3 regions of the Paracoccus aminovorans genome follow, and region 3 is predicted to be linked to each of the others. Evidence: riboswitches for the same ligand, from Rfam matches in the RefSeq annotation. Region 3 holds a riboswitch; each other region holds the start of a gene.
What was found. A riboswitch is a leader RNA that binds a small molecule or an ion and turns the genes downstream of it on or off. The one in region 3 is predicted to bind cobalamin.
Positions count from the first base shown of each region.

Region 1 (6,379 bases), on a different replicon from region 3:
TCCTGATCGGTGTGACGGGCGGGCTGATCCTGTTTCCCGCGCTGTTCGAGCCGCTGCTGCGCCCCTTCGCGCCCGCGGGCGGGCCGGTGATCTACGACCGCGCATCGCTGGCCGGCCTGACCGCCTCGCATCTGGCGCTGGTGGCGCTGGCGATGATCCCCTCGACCCTGATCGCGCTGGCGCTGGCCATCCTCGTCACCCGCCCCGCCGGGGCCGAGTTCCTGCCCATGGCCCGGACGCTGGCGAATGTCGGCCAGACCTTTCCGCCGGTCGCCGTGCTGGCGCTGTCGGTTCCCTTGCTGGGCTTCGGCGCCCGGCCCACGGTGCTGGCCCTGTTCCTCTACGGCCTGCTGCCGATCTTCGAAAACGCGCTGGCGGGACTGCGGGCGGTGCCCGGCGCGGTCCTGCTTTCGGGCAAGGCGATGGGCATGACGCCGCGCCGGATATTGACGCAGGTCGAGATGCCCCTCGCCCTGCCCCTGATCCTTGAGGGGATCCGGATCTCGATCGTCATCGCGCTGTCCACGGCGACCATCGGCTCGACCATCGCCGCGCGCAGCCTGGGCGAGGTGATCATCGCCGGGCTGACCTCGAACAATCCGGCCTATGTCATCCAGGGCGGGATGCTGACGGGCTGCATCGCCGTGCTGCTTTACGATGCCTTCGGGCTGCTCATCGAGATCGCGAAACGCCGAACCGGCAGAGAGCCTCAGCAGGCCATTTGAAAAGGGTCCCATCCTCGTTCGAGGCACCCGGGAAAAGTGGCTGCTCGTGAATAGGCTGGTGCTCGGCCTGCAGGCCGTCGGTGGCTAACCTTCACCCCTCATTTACCGATCAGATCCAACGGAGAAACGGACCGGAGCCTGCATGATACCCTCTTCGGTTGGTATCGGTCCGCGCGCGACGCGGCGAAACAGCGTCACCCCCGAGCGGCCCTCGCGCTGCGGATCTGGTGGCTCGGCGGCGCCTGCGTCACAGCCCCAGCGCAGCAGGATGTGCAGCTCTGGTAGAGGACCAGAGGTGCAATAGCGCAGCCGCCGCCGCTTCGCTCATATTTATCATGACGGAATTTCACTTCCGGAGCCGTTGACACTTTGTGCAAGGCGGGCAAATTTGCCGTGTGATTCAGGTGCCGGGGGAGCCCCCGGATAAAAGGGAATCCGGTAAGACAGTCGTCAAATCCGGAGCTGCCCCCGCAACTGTAGGCGGAGAGCCTGTCCGAATGCCACTGGCGCGTATCGCGCGCTGGGAAGGCCGGACCAGGCGAAGACCCGCAAGTCAGGAAACCTGCCTGGATCGATCACCTGTTCCGGCCGCGGTGGGCGCGTCGGGAGCGGCCAATCCGCAAAGGTGACATCGCCGCTTCGCGACATTCGTCGCGGGGAGTCTTTTCGTTTTCCGGCCTGCTTCGTCAGGTCGTCCAGAAGGCATGTCACGATGAATGAAGAATTCACGTTCACTATCAAGAGCATTCGCTTTGATGAGGACTACCACCCCTCAGACAATACGCGGATCACGACCAACTTCGCAAATCTGGCAAGAGGAGAGAGTCGCAGAGAAAACCTGCGCAACGCATTGAAGATGATCGACAATCGCTTCAATGCCCTAGCCCACTGGGATAATCCCCAAGCAGATCGTTATTCTGTCGACCTTGAAATAATTTCCGTCGAATTTAATGTCGGCGTTGAAGGCGTCAATGATTCCTTCCCATTGATTGAAATCTTGAAGACAAATATCATCGATAAAAAGGCCGAAAAGCGCATTGATGGCATTGCGGGGAACAATTTCTCATCTTATGTTCGGGATTATGACTTCAGTGTATTGCTGCCCGATCACAACAGAAAGCGACCGAGCTTCAGCGTTCCGGACAACTTCGGCGGTTTGCACGGAAAGCTTTTCAAGCACTTCGTACACTCGAACGCTTACAAAGAGAAATTCAAGAAGGCTCCCGTCATATGTCTCAGCGCTTCAAGCAGCAGGACTTATCGTCGGACCGAAAATCAGCATCCTGTCCTGGGCGTGGAGTATCAGCAAGATCAGCACTCCTTGACCGATCAATATTTCGGGAAAATGGGGCTGCGGGTTCGATTTTTCATGCCTCCAGATGGAGTCGCGCCTCTGGCTTTCTATTTCAGCGGCGATTTGCCTAATGATTACAATAATCTTGAGCTTATCGGCACCATCAGCACGATGGAAACCTTTCAGAAAATCTACCGCCCGGAGATTTACAACGCAAATTCCACTGCAGGGAAGTTCTATCAGCCAAGCTTGCAGAATCGTGACTACTCCCTAACCCAGATTGTTTATGATCGTGAGGAACGGAGTCGGCTGGCTATTGAGCAGGGCAAGTTCGCCCATGAGCACTTCATCAAGCCGCACCAAGCCACTCTTGAGCAGTGGTTTGCCAGCTACGCACTTTGAACAATCAGGATCAAAAGGTTACTTGCAATGAAAACACTGCTACCCACCTCAACTGCCGGCAGTTTGCCCAAACCCTCCTGGCTTGCGCAACCCGAGACTCTCTGGTCGCCCTGGAAGTTGCAAGGTGAGCAACTGATCGAGGGAAAGCAGGATGCTCTGCGTTTATCCCTGGCAGATCAGCAACAGGCAGGCATTGATATCGTCAGCGACGGCGAGCAAACGCGTCAGCATTTCGTCACCACGTTCATCGAGCATCTCAGCGGAGTTGATTTCGAAAAGCGCGAGACCATCAGGATTCGGGATCGTTATGATGCGAGTGTCCCGACGGTTGTCGATGCCGTGGTCCGTCGAAGGCCGGTCTTTGTCGAGGATGCCAAATTTTTGCGCCAGCAGACCAGGCAGCCCATCAAATGGGCCCTGCCCGGCCCCATGACGATGATCGATACGCTTTATGATGCTCACTATAAAAGTCGCGAGAAACTGGCCTGGGAATTCGCCAGCATCCTGAATCAGGAAGCCAAGGAGCTGGAGGCTGCCGGCGTCGACATCATTCAGTTCGATGAACCCGCATTCAATGTATTTTTCGATGAGGTGAATGATTGGGGGATCGCCACTCTGGAAAGGGCTATTGAAGGTCTTCAATGCGAAACCGCGGTGCATATTTGCTATGGCTACGGTATCAAGGCCAATATAGACTGGAAAAAGACCCTTGGTGCGGAGTGGAGGCATTATGAAGAAATCTTCCCAAAACTGCAAAAGTCCGATATCGACATAATATCTCTGGAATGTCAGAATTCTCGTGTCCCAATGGATCTGATCGAACTCATCCGAGGCAAGAAAGTGATGGTGGGCGCTATTGATGTGGCGACCAATGCCATCGAGACTCCCGACGAGGTAGCCGATACTCTACGAAGGGCGCTGCAGTTCGTGGACGCCGACAAGCTCTGGCCCTGCACCAACTGCGGCATGGCGCCTTTGACTCGTCGCGTGGCAAGCGGCAAGCTGGCTGCTTTGAGCGCGGGCGCAGAAATTGTCCGAAGAGAACTTGCAGGCTGATGTTCAGAATACCGGCTGCCGGACGAAGGTGTCCCGATGGCGGCGAAGTATGTCTTGTCAAAGACGTTGTTCCCGCGCGGTGCATTCAAAAATCATCATAGAAGGTGTCGAGGGTGCGGCGCACAACCCATCCACCGGCTTCGCACCGGCCAACTGGACATAGCCTTCGTCGCTGGCGCTCGGCCGGGCCAGCAACCGGCAGCATGTGCACGAGGTCATGCAGGTGGCCGGATGGGCCTACCGACCGCATGGATCCGGCGCCCGCATCGTCTCGCGCCTCGAGGCAACCTGGGCGATCCCGGCCAGCCATCTGGCCGCGGGCTCCTCGCTGGGCCGGATGCAGGATCAAGCCGGTCATCAGCGACCCACACGAGGGCATCAAGGCCGCGGCCTCGACGGTTCTTAGCGCCACCTGGCAGCGCGGTCTCGTCCACTGCCAGCACAACGCCCTTGTCCATGCCGGAAAGAATGGTCGCGGGGTGGATCTCCATCTTCATCGTAACGGCCTTCGCCCAAAATACGGCGGAAGCGGCCGGTGCCCAATGGAGGGCGGTGGCCAACCAGATCCGGCACAAAGTGTCGAAGTTGGCCACCATCATGGAAGAGGCCCAACACGACTTGCCTACATGTCGTCGCAGCTTGAACGATGATAGAGGCCTCGGGATATCATCACCCCGCTCCAAGCAAGGCCGGGTTTCCGGGTTGCCGCTCGCCGATTTCTCAGCACCAGGCCAAGGCAATCGGGGCGGAACGGGTGATTCGTCCTTCGAAGCAGCGCGGATCCCGTTTTCCAGGCTGGAACGGCGAGTCGATCCTGCCAAATCGAAAAGGGACGATTTGGACAGAATGTACCAGTTTGGCCGCCCATTCGCCTGTCCTCTGGTCAGAATGTCTGCATATCGGGCGATCCGGTCTCGGAAAGTGGACAATACTTCCAATCAACATATTGATATAAAATAATAAAATATTGACAGCCGGACGCAATATGTCGTTCCTGCAATTGGGGGTTTCGTCGGGAATGCTGCATGTGGGCACCGGCAGTCTAGGGGAGGAGAGGAAATGATGCGTCATTCCAGAATGCCGGCATCGCTGCTATCGGCGGCGCCAAGTAACCGGCAGGACACCAGCGCCCAGCAGGACACGATTCGGCTTGGTGAACGATACCCAGCACTGCCTCCATTCAGGGCTTTGAGCCGCATCGCGGCCGGATGACCTGACGGCGGCTCGTGCCGCTGCGACAGCGCCGCACAAGATCTCTGGCATCTGACGCAACCGACCGGGCCGGCGCATGAAGCCGGCTTGCGGATGATCGTTTAGGCACAACCTTCAGCACCAAGAACATCATCATGGCATACAAGAGCGACTCGGAAATCGCCTCGGAGGCGGCCAAGCTGCCGATCCGGGACGTCGCGGCAAAGCTCGGCATCGCGGTCGAGGATATGCTACCCTATGGCCACGACAAGGCCAAGATCAGCCGGCAGTTCATCGACGGGCTGACGGACCGACCCTCGGGCAAGCTGGTCCTGGTCACGGCGATCAACCCGACCCCGGCCGGCGAGGGCAAGACCACCACCACCGTCGGCTTGGGCGATGCGCTGAACCGCATCGGCAAGCGCGCCTGCATCTGCATCCGCGAGGCCTCACTTGGGCCGAATTTCGGCATGAAGGGCGGCGCGGCGGGCGGCGGCTATGCGCAGGTGATCCCGATGGAGGACATGAACCTGCATTTCACCGGCGATTTTCACGCCATCACCAGCGCCCACAACCTGCTGGCGGCGATGGTCGACAACCACATCTATTGGGGGAACGAGCAGCAGATCGACCTGCGCCGCGTGGTCTGGCGCCGCGTGGTGGACATGAACGACCGCGCCCTGCGCCAGATCACCTGCTCGCTGGGCGGCGTCACCAACGGCTTCCCGCGCGAGACCGGGTTCGACATCACCGTCGCCTCGGAGGTGATGGCGATCCTGTGCCTGGCGACCGATCTCGACGATCTGGGGCGGCGGCTGGGCGACATGATCGTCGCCTATCGGCGCGACAGGACGCCGGTCTATTGCCGCGACATCAAGGCGGAGGGCGCGATGACCGTGCTGCTGAAGGACGCGATGCAGCCCAACCTGGTGCAGACGCTGGAGCACAACCCGGCCTTCGTCCATGGCGGCCCCTTCGCCAATATCGCCCATGGCTGCAATTCGGTGATCGCCACCACCACGGCGCTGAAACTGGCCGATTACGTGGTGACCGAGGCCGGCTTCGGCGCCGACCTGGGGGCCGAGAAGTTCTTCGACATCAAATGCCGGAAGGCCGGGCTCAAGCCGGACGTGGCGGTGATCGTCGCAACCGTCCGCGCGCTCAAGATGAACGGCGGCGTCGCCAAGGCGGACCTGGCGGACGAGAACGTCGAGGCACTGCGCAAGGGCTGCGCCAACCTGGGCCGCCACATCGCCAACATGAAATCCTTCGGCGTGCCGGTGGTCGTCGCGGTCAACCATTTCGCCGGCGATACCGAGGCCGAAATCCAGGCGCTGCAGGACTATGCCAAGGCGCGCGGGGTCGAGGCGATCCTGTGCAGGCACTGGGCCGACGGTTCGGAAGGCGCGGTCGATCTGGCGCAGAAGGTCGTGCAGATCGCCGAGTCGGGCGGCGCGGAATTCGCGCCGCTCTATCCCGACGACCTGTCGCTGTTCGCCAAGATCGAGACCATCGCCAAGCGCATCTACTATGCCGACGCGGTGCTGGCCGATACCGCGATCCGCAACCAGCTGAAGGAATGGGAGGACCAGGGCTATGGCCATCTGCCGATCTGCATGGCCAAGACCCAGTACAGCTTCACCACCGACCCGGATCGGCGCGGCGCGCCCGAGGGCCATTCCGTGCCGATCCGCGAGGTGCGGCTGGCCGC
Region 1 covers NZ_LN832562.1:687,959-694,337, forward strand. The annotation lists gene JCM7685_RS19180 (ABC transporter permease) at 1-725, shown strand, start outside; cobalamin riboswitch at 1,111-1,309, shown strand; gene JCM7685_RS19190 (DUF1852 domain-containing protein) at 1,438-2,421, shown strand; gene JCM7685_RS19195 (methionine synthase) at 2,449-3,477, shown strand; partial or broken gene JCM7685_RS20470 (transposase) at 3,822-4,098, shown strand; gene JCM7685_RS19205 (formate--tetrahydrofolate ligase) at 4,824-6,379, shown strand, end outside.
Region 1: it holds a riboswitch for cobalamin, as region 3 does, so the genes downstream of both, JCM7685_RS19190 (DUF1852 domain-containing protein) here and JCM7685_RS02215 (DUF1636 family protein) in region 3, are expected to answer to the same signal.

Region 2 (6,379 bases), on a different replicon from region 3:
GGCGCCGATCTGATCCTCTACAACGGCCTCAACCTAGAACTGTGGTTCCAGAAGTTCCTTGCCAATCTCGATCAGGTGCCCGTCGTCACGGTGACTGAGGGGATCGCGCCGATCCCGATCCGCGGCGGCGAATACGACGGCAAGCCGAACCCCCACGCCTGGATGGGGCTGGAGACCGCCAAGGTCTATGTCGACAATATCGAAAAGGCCTTCGTCGCGCAGGACCCACAGAATGCCGAGACCTACACGCGCAACGCCGAACGCTACAAGGCGGAGCTGGAAAGCACCATCGCGCCGCTGAAGGCCGAGATAGAGGCCATCCCCGAAGACCGCCGCTGGCTGGTCAGCTGCGAAGGCGCCTTCAGCTATCTGGCCCGGGATTTCGGCATGCACGAACTGTATCTGTGGCCGATCAATGCCGACCAGATGGGCACGCCGAAGCAGGTCCGCGCGGTGATCGACGGGGTGCGGGAACATGACATCCCCACCGTCTTTTGCGAAAGCACGGTGAACACCGGACCCGCCGAACAGGTCGCGCGCGAAACGGGGGCGCATTACGGCGGGGTTCTCTACGTCGACAGCCTGTCCGGCCCGGACGGGCCGGTGCCGACCTATCTGGACCTGCTGAGGGTCACCGCCGAGACCGTGGCGAAAGGGCTTGCGGCCGGCGTGAACTGAGGGAGGATCCCCGGAAAGCGTCCTGACGCGCCTCGCGCGCCGGGCTTCCCATCCGAGGGCGACCGTCCCGTTCCGGCAGAAAGCGAAAACCAAGATGCGCGACGACAGATCGACCACCAGGACCAGCGGCGACGCGCCGGATTCGGGCGGCGGCATCATGGCGCGCGATCTGACCGTTTCCTATCGCAACGGCCTGACCGCGCTGCGCAATGCCAGCTTCGCCATCCCCAGGGGCACCGTCACCGCGCTGGTCGGCGTGAACGGCGCCGGGAAATCCACGCTGTTCAAGGCGATCATGGGATTCGTGCCGGTCGCCCGGGGCGAGATCCGGCTGCTGGGCATGACCGTGCGCGAGGCCCTGAAGAAGAACCTCGTGGCCTATGTGCCCCAGGCCGAAGAGGTGGACTGGTCCTTTCCCGTTCTGGTCGAGGACGTGGTGATGATGGGCCGCTACGGCCACATGGGTTTCCTGCGCCGTCCCTCGGCCGCGGATCGTGAGGCGGTCGAGCGGGCGCTGGCGCGGGTGAACATGCTCGACCATCGCCGCCGCCAGATCGGCGAGCTGTCGGGGGGCCAGAAGAAGCGGGTCTTCCTGGCCCGGGCCCTGGCGCAGGACGGGCAGGTCATCCTGCTGGACGAGCCCTTTACCGGCGTGGACGTCAAGACCGAGGAGCAGATCATCGCCCTGCTGCGCGCGCTGCGCGACGAAGGCCGGGTCATGCTGGTCTCGACCCACAACCTGGGCTCGGTGCCGGAATTCTGCGACCGGGTGGTGCTGGTCAAGGGCACCGTGCTGGCCTATGGCCCGACCGAGACCACCTTCACGCCCGGGAACCTGGAAGCGGCCTTTGGCGGCGTGCTGCGGCATTTCACCCTGGGCGGACATGCGCTGCACGACGACGAGGACGGCCGCCGCATCACCATCCTCAGCGACGACGAACGCCCGCTGGTGCAATACGGCGACCGCACCCGGACGCACGAGGGGGCCTCGGATGACCCTGCTGCTTGAACCCTTCGGCTATCACTACATGATGAACGCCATGTGGGTCTCGGCGCTGGTGGGCGGGGTCTGCGCCTTCCTGTCAGCCTATCTGATGCTCAAGGGCTGGTCGCTGATCGGCGACGCCCTGTCCCATTCCGTGGTCCCCGGCGTCGCCGGCGCCTATATGCTGGGCCTGCCCTTCGCGCTGGGGGCGTTCCTCTCGGGCGGGCTGGCGGCGGCGGCGATGCTGTTCCTGTCCGACCGTTCCGGGCTCAAGGTGGACGTGGTGATCGGGCTTATCTTCACCAGCTTCTTCGGGCTGGGGCTGTTCATGGTCTCGGTCAATCCGATGGCGGTGTCGGTCCAGACCATCACCATGGGCAATATCCTGGCGATCACGCCCGGGGACACGCTGCAACTGGCCATCATCGGCTTCGTCTCGCTGGCGGTGCTGGCGCTGAAGTGGAAGGACCTGATGGTGGTCTTTTTCGACGAGAGCCACGCCCGGACCGTCGGGCTGCGGCCCGGGTTGCTGAAGGGAATGTTCTTCGTGCTGCTGTCGGCCTGCGTGGTGGCGGCGATGCAGACCGTGGGCGCGTTCCTGGTCATCGCCATGGTGGTGACACCCGGCGCCACGGCCTATCTGCTCTGCGACCGCTTCCCGCGGCTGATCCTGCTGTCGGTGACCCTGGGCACCGTCACCAGCTTCCTGGGCGCCTATCTGAGCTATTTCCTCGACGGCGCGACCGGCGGCATCATCGTCGTGCTGCAGACGCTGATCTTCCTCGCCGCCTTCGTCTGGGCGCCGAAGCACGGGCTGCTGGCCGCCCGCGCCAAGGCCCGCGCCGCCCTGCGCGAGGAGGCCCCGCAATGATCGACCAGCTCCTGCTGCCGTTCCAGTTCGGCTTCATGCAGAACGCCTTCCTGATCTCGGCCATCGTCGCGGTCCCGACGGCGCTGCTGTCCTGCTTCCTGGTGCTGAAGGGCTGGGCGCTGATGGGCGACGCGGTCAGCCACGCGGTGCTGCCGGGCGTGGTGCTGGCCTATATCCTCGGCTTTCCGCTGATCCTGGGCGCCTTCGCGGCCGGGATGGTGACGGCGCTGGCCACCGGATACCTGGCGGACAACAGCCGCGTGAAGAAGGACACGGTCATGGGCGTCGTCTTCTCGGGCATGTTCGGGCTGGGGATCGTCCTCTACACCTCGATCGCCTCGGACGTGCACCTGGACCATATCCTGTTCGGCAACATGCTGGGCGTGGGCGCCGCGGACCTGCGCACCGCCCTGTGGATCGGGGCGCCGGTGTCGCTGGTGCTGCTGCTGAAATGGAAGGACCTGATGCTGCACGCCTTCGATCCGGCGCAGGCGCGGGCGTCGGGCCTGCCGGTGGGGTTGCTGCATTATGGGTTGCTGACGATCCTGTCGCTGACCATCGTCGCCACCATGGCGGCGACGGGGCTGATCCTGGCGGTCGGGCTGCTGATCGCGCCGGGCGCCATCGCCTTCCTGCTGGCGCGCAGCTTCGGCCGCATGCTGGCGGTGGCGGTGGCGGTCTGCATGGCGGCGATGCTGACCGGGGCCTATGCCAGCTTCTTCCTGGACAGCGCGCCGGCGCCGACGGTCATCCTGATCCTGACCGCGATCTTCGTCGCCGCCTTTGTTCGGCGGACATGGCAGGTGAAGCGTGCCACGGCCGCCCTGTGAGGGCGCCGCGGATTGCGGGGTCGGATCTCGGTCCCGCCATGCGTCCCTGCCGCCGAGTACGCCCGCGGCGGCGCCGCACAACCTCCGGCAGCAGGATGGCCGCTTCGGACCCCGATCCGTTCGGCGAATGGTTAACGGGACGCCTTTCGTGCGCCCTGGCGATCTTATCCACAGACCCACCACATATTTGGGGATAGATCGCCGCATCCCACTAGATATGGATTGACCCGGGCCGCACGGCGTGGCTTACTGGCCGGGTCATGGTTAATCCGGAGCGATCCGGAGGACGAAGAGGGAAGCCCGGTGAAAATCCGGCACTGCCCCCGCAGCTGTAAGCGGTGAGCGAGGTTGCAACGCCACTGGGAAACCGGGAAGGGCAGCCGAGCCGAGACCTGCGAGTCAGAAGACCTGCCATGGCACGAAAGGACCACACCGTGCGGCGGGCGCGGGGCTTGAGCGGTTCGGATGGCATAGCCTCCGGCCCAGCCCTCGGCTGCCCTACAGCAAAAAAGAAGGAGCAGAGGCATGACCATCACCGTTTATTCCAAGCCCGCCTGCGTGCAATGCACCGCCACCACCCGCGCCCTGGATGCGCGCGGTCTCGACTACCACCTGGTGGACCTGACCGAGGACGACTCGGCGCTGGAACTGGTCACCTCGCTCGGCTATCGCCAGGCGCCGGTCGTCGTCGCCGGCGAGGCGCATTGGGCCGGCTTCCGCCCGGACATGATCGGCCGCCTGTCGTAAGGGCCATGGGCGGGCCGACGGGCAGACTGGTCTATTTCTCCTCGGCTTCGGGGAATACGGCGCGCTTCGTGGCCCGGCTCGGCCGGCCCGCCTGCCGCATCCCGATCTCGCCCAGGGACCCGATGCCTGCGCCCGATCTGCCCTATGTGCTGATCTGCCCGACCTATGCCGATGGCGAGGGGCGGGGCGCGGTGCCCAAGCAGGTCATCCATTTCCTGAACGATCCCGACCGCCGCGCCCTGCTGCGCGGCGTCATCGCCGCCGGCAACCGGAATTTCGGCGCCACCTATGCGCTGTCTGGTCGGGTGATTTCCACCAAATGCAACGTTCCCGTGCTGTATCGTTTCGAGCTGGCGGGGACCGATCTGGATATTTCCCGCGTGCATGCGGGGCTAAGCGAATTCTGGGGGACGGAATGCTTGACGATGGCGTAAAGGCCGAGTTGGACTATCACGCGCTGAACGCGATGCTGAACCTCTATGACGGCGAGGGCCGCATCCGCTTCGACGCGGATCGCAAGGCGGCGCGGCAGTATTTCCTGCAGCACGTCAACCAGAACACCGTCTTTTTCCACAATCTGGACGAAAAGCTGCGCTATCTGGTCGACGAGGGCTATTACGAGCCCGAGGTGCTGGACCAGTATTCCAAGAACTTCCAGCGCGCGATCTGGGATGCCGCCTATCAGAAGAAGTTCCGTTTCCCGACCTTCCTGGGCGCGTTCAAGTATTACACCAGCTACACGCTGAAGACTCGCGACGGCCAGCGCTACCTGGAACGCTATGAGGACCGCGTGGTCATGGTCGCCCTGGCGCTGGCGCGCGGCGACGAGGGCCTGGCGATGCGCTTCATGGACGAGATCCTGTCCGGTCGCTTCCAGCCAGCGACGCCGACCTTCCTCAACGCCGGCAAGAAGTCGCGTGGCGAGTTGATCTCGTGCTTCCTGCTGCGGCTGGAAGACAACATGGAATCCATCGGCCGCTCGATCAACTCGGCCCTGCAACTGTCGAAGCGCGGCGGCGGCGTGGCGCTGATGCTAACCAACCTGCGTGAGGCGGGCGCACCGATCAAGGGCATCGAGAACCAGTCCTCGGGTGTCATCCCGGTGATGAAACTGCTGGAGGATTCGTTCAGCTATGCCAATCAGCTGGGCGCGCGTCAGGGCGCGGGCGCGGTCTATCTGAACGCGCATCACCCGGACATCCTGCGCTTCCTCGACACCAAGCGCGAGAACGCCGACGAGAAGATCCGCATCAAGACGCTGAGCCTGGGCGTGGTGATCCCGGACGTGACCTTCGAACTGGCGAAGCGCAACGAGGACATGTACCTGTTCTCGCCGCACGACATCCAGAAGGTCTATGGCGTGCCTTTCTCGGAAATCTCGGTGACCGAGAAATATGCCGAGATGGTGGACGACAAGCGCATCAAGAAGCGCAAGATCAACGCCCGCGCATTTTTCCAGACCCTGGCCGAGATCCAGTTCGAAAGCGGCTATCCCTACATCATGTTCGAGGACACGGTGAACCGCGCCAACCCGGTGCATGGCCGCATCACCATGTCGAACCTGTGCAGCGAGATCCTGCAGGTCAACGAGGCCAGCGAGTTCAACGAGGATCTGAGCTATTCCCACCTGGGCACTGATATTTCGTGCAATCTCGGCTCGCTGAACATCGCCGCGACCATGGACGGCCCGGACCTGGGCGCCACCGTCGAGGCGGCGATCCGCGCCTTGACCGCGGTGTCGGAAATGTCGGCCATCGACGCCGTGCCCTCGATCCGGCGCGGCAATGACGAGGCCCATGCCGTGGGCCTGGGCCAGATGAACCTGCACGGCTTCCTGGCCCGCGAGCGCATCCATTACGGCAGCCCCGAGGGGGTCGAGTTCACCGGCGTCTATTTCGCCGCGGTGGCCTATCACGCCATCCGGGCCTCGAATCTGCTGGCGCAGGAGCATGGCAGCACCTTCAAGGATTTCGAGAAGTCGAAATACGCCGACGGCTCGTTCTTCGACAAATATACCGAGCGCGACTGGCTGCCGACCCTGCCGGACGTGACGCGGGTGTTCGAGAACGTCACCCTGCCCACCCGCGAGGATTGGGCGACGCTGAAGGCCTCGGTCATGCAGCACGGGCTTTACAACCGCAACCTGCAGGCGGTGCCGCCGACCGGCTCGATCAGCTATATCAACAACTCGACCAGCTCGATCCACCCGATCGTCGCCAAGATCGAGATCCGCAAGGAAGGCAAGATCGGCCGGGTCTATTATCCTGC
Region 2 covers NZ_LN832562.1:302,473-308,851, forward strand. The annotation lists gene JCM7685_RS17475 (metal ABC transporter substrate-binding protein) at 1-678, shown strand, start outside; gene JCM7685_RS17480 (manganese/iron ABC transporter ATP-binding protein) at 773-1,687, shown strand; gene JCM7685_RS17485 (metal ABC transporter permease) at 1,671-2,534, shown strand; gene JCM7685_RS17490 (metal ABC transporter permease) at 2,531-3,364, shown strand; cobalamin riboswitch at 3,609-3,794, shown strand; gene nrdH (glutaredoxin-like protein NrdH) at 3,890-4,111, shown strand; gene nrdI (class Ib ribonucleoside-diphosphate reductase assembly flavoprotein NrdI) at 4,117-4,545, shown strand; gene nrdE (class 1b ribonucleoside-diphosphate reductase subunit alpha) at 4,527-6,379, shown strand, end outside.
Region 2: it holds a riboswitch for cobalamin, as region 3 does, so the genes downstream of both, nrdH (glutaredoxin-like protein NrdH) here and JCM7685_RS02215 (DUF1636 family protein) in region 3, are expected to answer to the same signal.

Region 3 (6,379 bases):
CATGGCGCCCCGCCAGGGCGCGGGCCAGGCCCTCGGCCTCGCCGGGGACGGTGCCGTAGACATGCAGCCCGTCGCCGAAGCGGCTGTCCTTGAGATCGCAGAGAAAGCGGTCGATCAGCGGGATCGCCTCGGAGGGCGCGGCGTCGGGGGGCAGGCCGAGGTCGGCCTCGACGCCGGCGGCGCGGGCCTCGTCGCGGATCGCGCCGATCAGGCGGTCGCGGCGGCGCGGGTCCAGCCCGTCGGCGGTGGAATATTCGTCCAGCAGCCGTTCCAGATGCGCCAGGTTTTCGGGAACGGCGGCATCGACCAGCGGCGGCGGCAGGTGGCCCAGCGTCACCGCCGACAGCCGGCGCTTGGCCTGCGCGGCCTCGCCAGGGTCGTTGACGATGAAGGGATAGATCACCGGCAGATCGCCCAGCAGCGCCTGCGGCCAGCATTCCCCAGAAAGCGCCACCGACTTGCCGGGCAGCCATTCCAGCGTGCCATGCGCGCCCATGTGGACCAGCGCCTGGGCCTGGGTCCGAAGCCACAGGTAGAAGGCGACATAGTCGTGGCATGGGGTGCGGGAGAGGTCATGGTAGTCGTCGCTGCGGGTCGCGACCGCGCCGCGCTCGGGCTGCAGGGCGATGAGGTCGGGGCCCTGGCGGATGGCGGCGAAGCGGAAGCCCTGGGCCGGCGGCTCGCCCCAGGCGGCGTGCAGGTCGTCGCGCAGGGGGGCCGGCAGCGCGGCCAGCGCGCGCAGGTAGTCGGCCAGTGGCCAGTGCAGCCGCTCGGCCAGCAGGCGGCGGCCCAGGTCGGCGTGGCCGATCCCCAGCATCGCGCCCGCCGAGGCCAGCGCGTCCAGTCCCACCGCATGGGCCAGCTGATGCGCCTTGCCGGGATAGGTGGACAGCACCACCGCCCGCCGCGCCGCCGGCAGCGCCAGCCGCGCCTTGATCCGCGCCACCGCCGCCGCGATCAGCGCCGCGTCGGGGGCATGGACCAGGCGCGCGCATTGCAGGTCGGGGTCGCGGGGCTGCGGCTCCTTGAAGCTGACGGCGCCCAGGAAGATGCGGCCGTCGACCTCGGGCAGCACCACATGCATGGCGAGGTCGGCGGCCGAAAGGCCGCGGTCCTCGGCGGCCCAAAGCGCGCGGGGCGCGGTGGACAGCGCCGCCTGGAACACCGGGCAATCGGCGCCGTCGAAGGGGGTGGCCCCGGCATCGTCCCGGGCGGAAAAGGCGGTCAGGTTCACGACCGCCGCCACGCCCGGCAGGTGCGGGGCGAGGAAATCCGCGACACCGGCGGCCTTCAGCGAGGGCGCGAACACGCCGGTCGCGGGCAGGCCGGCGTCGCGCAGCGCCCGGATCAGCGCATCGACCGGGCCGAGGTCGGCCGCGGTCAGATAGCTGCGATAGAAGCTGACCAGCAGCCCGGGGATGGGGCGGTCGATCACGCCGCGGTCGGGGTCGTAGAAGCCGAAGGCGGGGATGGCGGCCTGGCCCTCGACCGCGGCGGCGGGCAGGCCGGCGGCGCGGGCCAGCTCGGCCAGCGCCATCTGCGCGGCCACCGCCCCGCCTTCGTCGCAGAGCGCCGTGAGCCGGTGCAGCATGGGCGGCGGCAGCGTGGACAGCCGCTCCAGGGCCGGGTCGGGGCGGCCGTCGGCGGGCAGGAAGGCCAGCGCGATGCCGCGCCGCCGGGCCAGGTCCTGAAGACTGGCGGCGCCATAGGGCCAATAGGCCTCGCCGCCGATCAGCCGGACCAGCACGGCACGGGCGCCGGACAGCGTCGTCTCGCAATACTGGTCGACCGAGACCGGGTGGCGCAGCGCCGACAGGTTGCACAGCCGCAGCGACGGCAGGCCGCCGGCGGCGCGGTGCCAGCCCGCCGCGAAGGCGCCGAGGTCGCTGTCGCTATAGGACAGCACCACCAGATCGGCGGGGCTCTGGCCGGGGTCGGTCGGAACCTCGGCATCCTCGAGCCCGCGGCTTTCGCGGAAGACGACGTGCAAACCGGACCCCTTTTAGCCGTGCAGAACCTCGCGGATGGCGGCTTCGTCAATATCGTCGTGCTCGGCGATCACCACAAGCCGCGACAGCCGCGGCTGATCGCCCCACGGCCGGTCGAACTGATGCCGCACCCGTTCGCCCACCGCCTGCACCAGCAGGCGCATCGGCTTGCCGGCGACGGCGACATGGCCCTTGACGCGCAGGACGTTCCGTTCGCGCGCCAGCCGCTCGATCCGCGCCACCAGATCGGCGGGATCGGCGATCTCGGGCAGCTCGATCACCACCGAATCGAAATCGTCGTGTTCGTGGTCGTCGGCGCCGTCGTGGTGGCTGGGGCGGGCGTCGAGGTCGTCCTCGGCCGCGGCGCCCAGGCCCAGGATCACGCGCGGGTCGATCACGCCGTCGGTCAGGGGCAGAATCGGCAGCTTGCGCGGCGCCTCGGCCTCGATCGCGGCGCGGGCAGCGGCAAGGCCCGCCTCGCCGGCCAGGTCGGCCTTGGACAGCAGCACGATGTCGGCGCAGGCGATCTGGTCCTCGAACACCTCGGACAGGGGCGTTTCATGGTCCAGGCTGTCGTCCGCGGCGCGCTGGGCCTCGACGGCGGCTTCGTCGGGGGCGAAGCGGCCGGCGGCCACCGCTTCGGCATCGGCCAGGGCGATCACCCCGTCCACGGTGATGCGCGAGCGGATCGCCGGCCAGTCGAAGGCCTTCAGCAGCGGCTTGGGCAGGGCCAGGCCCGAGGTCTCGATCAGGATGTGATCGGGCCGCGCCGGCATCGCCATCAGCTTTTCCAGCGTCGGGATGAAGTCGTCGGCGACGGTGCAGCAGATGCAGCCGTTCGACAGTTCCAGGATGTTCTCGGCCGGGCAATTCTCGTCGGCGCAGGATTTCAGGATGTCGCCGTCGACGCCCATGGTGCCGAATTCATTGACCAGCACCGCCAGCCGCTTGCCCTGCGGGTTCTGCATCAGGTGGCGGATCAGCGTGGTCTTGCCGGCACCCAGGAAGCCGGTGATGACGGTGACGGGGGTCTTGGTCAGGTCGGTCATGATTCATCCAGTCGGGGGGCCAAGGGGGGAGGAATGCGCGCGATGCTGCGCTTGCGGAAAATCGGGCTGCGCTCGCGCCAGGGCACGATGCCGTCGGGCGTGGCGGCATAGGCGCTGGCGCCTTGCAGGATCTCGGCGGCGTCCGCGGGTTCCATGCGGCCATAGACATAGGTCCAGCGGTCGGGGCCGCTCAGCGCGATGGCGGCGCCATTGGAACAGGCCGAGAGGCATTCGACCGGACGGATGGTCACGCCCGCCGGATCGGGGTGGCGCAGCAGCGCCGCCATCAGCCGCTGTCCCGGCACGGGCTGGCCGTCGACGACGGGCTCGCCGGCACGGCAGGTGATGCAGACATGCAGCGTCACGGTCATGCCTCAGCTCCCCTGGTCATGGCGGCATGAGGCAGGGCGGTCGCCCGAACCCCAGCAGGAACACCCCGTCCGCCGGTCAATCCTTCTGCGCGGCAGGTCTCCCGGCTTGCGGATTCGGGCCAGGCCCACGGGCGTCCCACCTTCCCGGCATGTGCCAGTGGCTTTGGACGACCTTTCCGGTCACGGTCGCGGGGGCGGCTGCTTTCGGGTATAACCCGTCGCATTCCCTTTTCACCTGTCATGGGACAGGAACCGGCGCAGCCGAAGCTGTGCCCCCCACGCCCCCGCTTGTCAAGCAAAGGAGTCCCCGATGTCCGCCGATCCCCCCGAAGACGAGAACGCCCGCCACGCCCAGAAGATGGCCAAGGTCAAGGCCGCTCGCGACCGCATGATGGCCGGCAAGCAGGGCGAAAAGGGCCTGATCATCGTCCATACCGGCAAGGGCAAGGGGAAATCTTCTTCCGGCTTCGGCATGATCCTGCGCTGCATCGCCCACGGCATGCCCTGCGCGGTGGTGCAGTTCATCAAGGGCGCCTGGGACACCGGCGAGCGGCGGCTGCTGACAACGCATTTCGCCAATCTCTGCCAGTTCCACGCCATGGGCGAGGGCTTCACCTGGGAAACCCAGGACAAGGCCCGCGACGTCGCCGCCGCCCGCGCCGGCTGGGAAAAGGCCAAGGCGCTGATCCGCGACCCCGAGATCCGCATGGTGCTGCTCGACGAGATCAACATCGCGCTGCGCTACGACTATCTGGACGTGGCCGAGGTCGTGGCTTTCCTGCGCGACGAAAAGCCGCCTATGACCCATGTCGTGCTGACCGGCCGCAACGCCAAGCCGGAACTGATCGAGGCCGCCGATCTGGTCACCGAGATGGAGGTGGTCAAGCATCCGTTCCGCGACGGCATCAAGGCGCAGCCGGGGGTGGAATTCTGACGCGGCATGGTGTCATCTGCCCCGGCCGATACACGAGCGATTTCGAAAGGGATGTTGCAGGATGATTTTCAGACAAGGACTTGTTGCGCTGCTGGCCTTCTGCCCGTTTTCGGCAGCCTGGGCGGTGCCGGCCAGCGACGAGGGCGCCGCCAGGCTGAAGGGCGTCTTCCAGACCTATTTCGGCGCGGTCGAGGGCGTGGTCAGCGTCACGCCCCAGGGCGACAGCTACGAATTGCGGATCGACCCGGCGCCGCTGCTGGCGCAGGTTCCCGACGATCAGGCGCAGATCACCGTCTCGCCCCTGACCTATGAGCTGACCGACAATGGCGACGGCAGCTGGGGCGTCAGCGAGGACCAGGTGCTCAGCTGGTCGGTGGCGGTGCCGAAGATGTTCGAGCAGAAGGGCTCGACCCGGATCGAATCGACCGGCACCTGGGACGAGGCGCTGATGAGCTTTCGCGACCAGAAGGCGGTGATGACGGATTACGTCATCGATTCGGTGCAATATGGTCCGCCGATGGCGGCCGACGGCGCCCCGGCCGATCCCTCGGCCGAGCCGCAGGTCATATCGCGCGACCACCAGTCCACCGCGCGGATGGAGACGGCCCTGACCGGCACCGCCGGCAAAGCGGGCGGCGTCGATCAGGCGATGAGCTTCACCGCCACCGACCTTGCCCAGCGACAGGAGGTCGCGATGGGCCCCGGCGGCGCGCCGATGCTGATCGAGGTCTCGGCCCCCGGCTACGGCGGCCAGGCGCAGATCGCGGGCGCGCGCACGGACGGCATCCTGTCGATGCTGGCATGGTTCGTCGCCCATCCCTCGCAGGAGCTGATCAAGGGTTCGCAAGAGGGCCTGCGCGACAAGCTCGCCGCTGCCATGCCGCTTTGGGACGACCTGTCGATGGACATGGACATGCGCGACCTGAAGGTCGTTTCGCCGGTCGGCACATTCGGGCTGGCTTCGGCCAAGATCGGCATCGGCATGTCCGGCGCCACGCCCGACGGTCGGTTCCAAGAGCGTTTCACCCTGTCCGGCCTGACCGTGCCGGAAGGCGTGCTGCCGCCCTGGGCGGCGCCGATCCTGCCGCAAGAGGTGACGCTGGACTTCGCCGCCTCGCATTTCGACCTGGCGGCGCCGGCGAAGCTGCTGATCGAGACCTTCGACCTGAATGCCGACGATCCGCTGGCGAAGCTGTCGCCCGAGCAGGTTCAGCAGGCGCTGCTGCCCGATGGCAAGGCGGCACTGAAGCTGGCGCCGTCGCAGATCAAGGGCGACGGCTATCAGATCGACTATCGCGGCGACATGGCCGTGGGGCCGGGGGCCGCACCGGTGGGCTCGGCGCTGATCGAGGCGACGGGGCTCGACAAGGTCGAGGCCGCGCTGGCCGCCGCCCCGCAAGAGCAGGCCGCGCAGCCGCTGATGATGCTGCGCATGGCCCGCGCCATGTCGAAACCCGACGGCAGCGGCGGCAACAGCTGGGACATCCAGATGGCCGAAACCGGCGTGGTCACCGTCAACGGCCAGCCGATGGGGCCCGCCACCCCGCAGTAACCGCCGCAGGCCCGCGCCGGATCGCCTCTGTCCGAATTGCCGGACAGCGGTATTCCGGCCGGGTCTCGGGAAAGCCGCAGGGCGCCCCGCCCCGCCGGGATCCGGCGGGGCTATCTTTTTTCCCAGCCGGGCGCGGTATTCGCCTGCCAGCCCGCGCGGTGCAGCAGCGGCGTGTCGTCGGTGAACTCGGGCCAGCCGAGGCACAGGAGCGCGGTGAATTCCCAGCTTTCCGGCACCCGCAGCAGTGGCCCGATATGTGCCGGGTCCAGGATCGAGACCATGCCCAGCCCCAGCCCGCGCACCCGCGCCGCCAGCCACAGCGTATGGATCGCCATGGCGGTGGACTGGTGCAGTGTCGCCGGCATGGTGGCGCGGCCAAGGCCGTGGCCCTCGGCCGGGTCGGTCTTGGTGAAGACCGCCAGCCAGACCGGCGCGCGGTCGAGCCCGGCCAGCTTCAAGGCGTCATAGGCCTGGCGCTGCGCGCC
Region 3 covers NZ_LN832559.1:431,382-437,760, forward strand. The annotation lists gene cobN (cobaltochelatase subunit CobN) at 1-1,990, opposite strand, end outside; gene cobW (cobalamin biosynthesis protein CobW) at 2,003-3,037, opposite strand; gene JCM7685_RS02215 (DUF1636 family protein) at 3,034-3,408, opposite strand; cobalamin riboswitch at 3,484-3,680, opposite strand; gene cobO (cob(I)yrinic acid a,c-diamide adenosyltransferase) at 3,719-4,342, shown strand; gene JCM7685_RS02225 (hypothetical protein) at 4,404-5,894, shown strand; gene bluB (5,6-dimethylbenzimidazole synthase) at 6,005-6,379, opposite strand, start outside.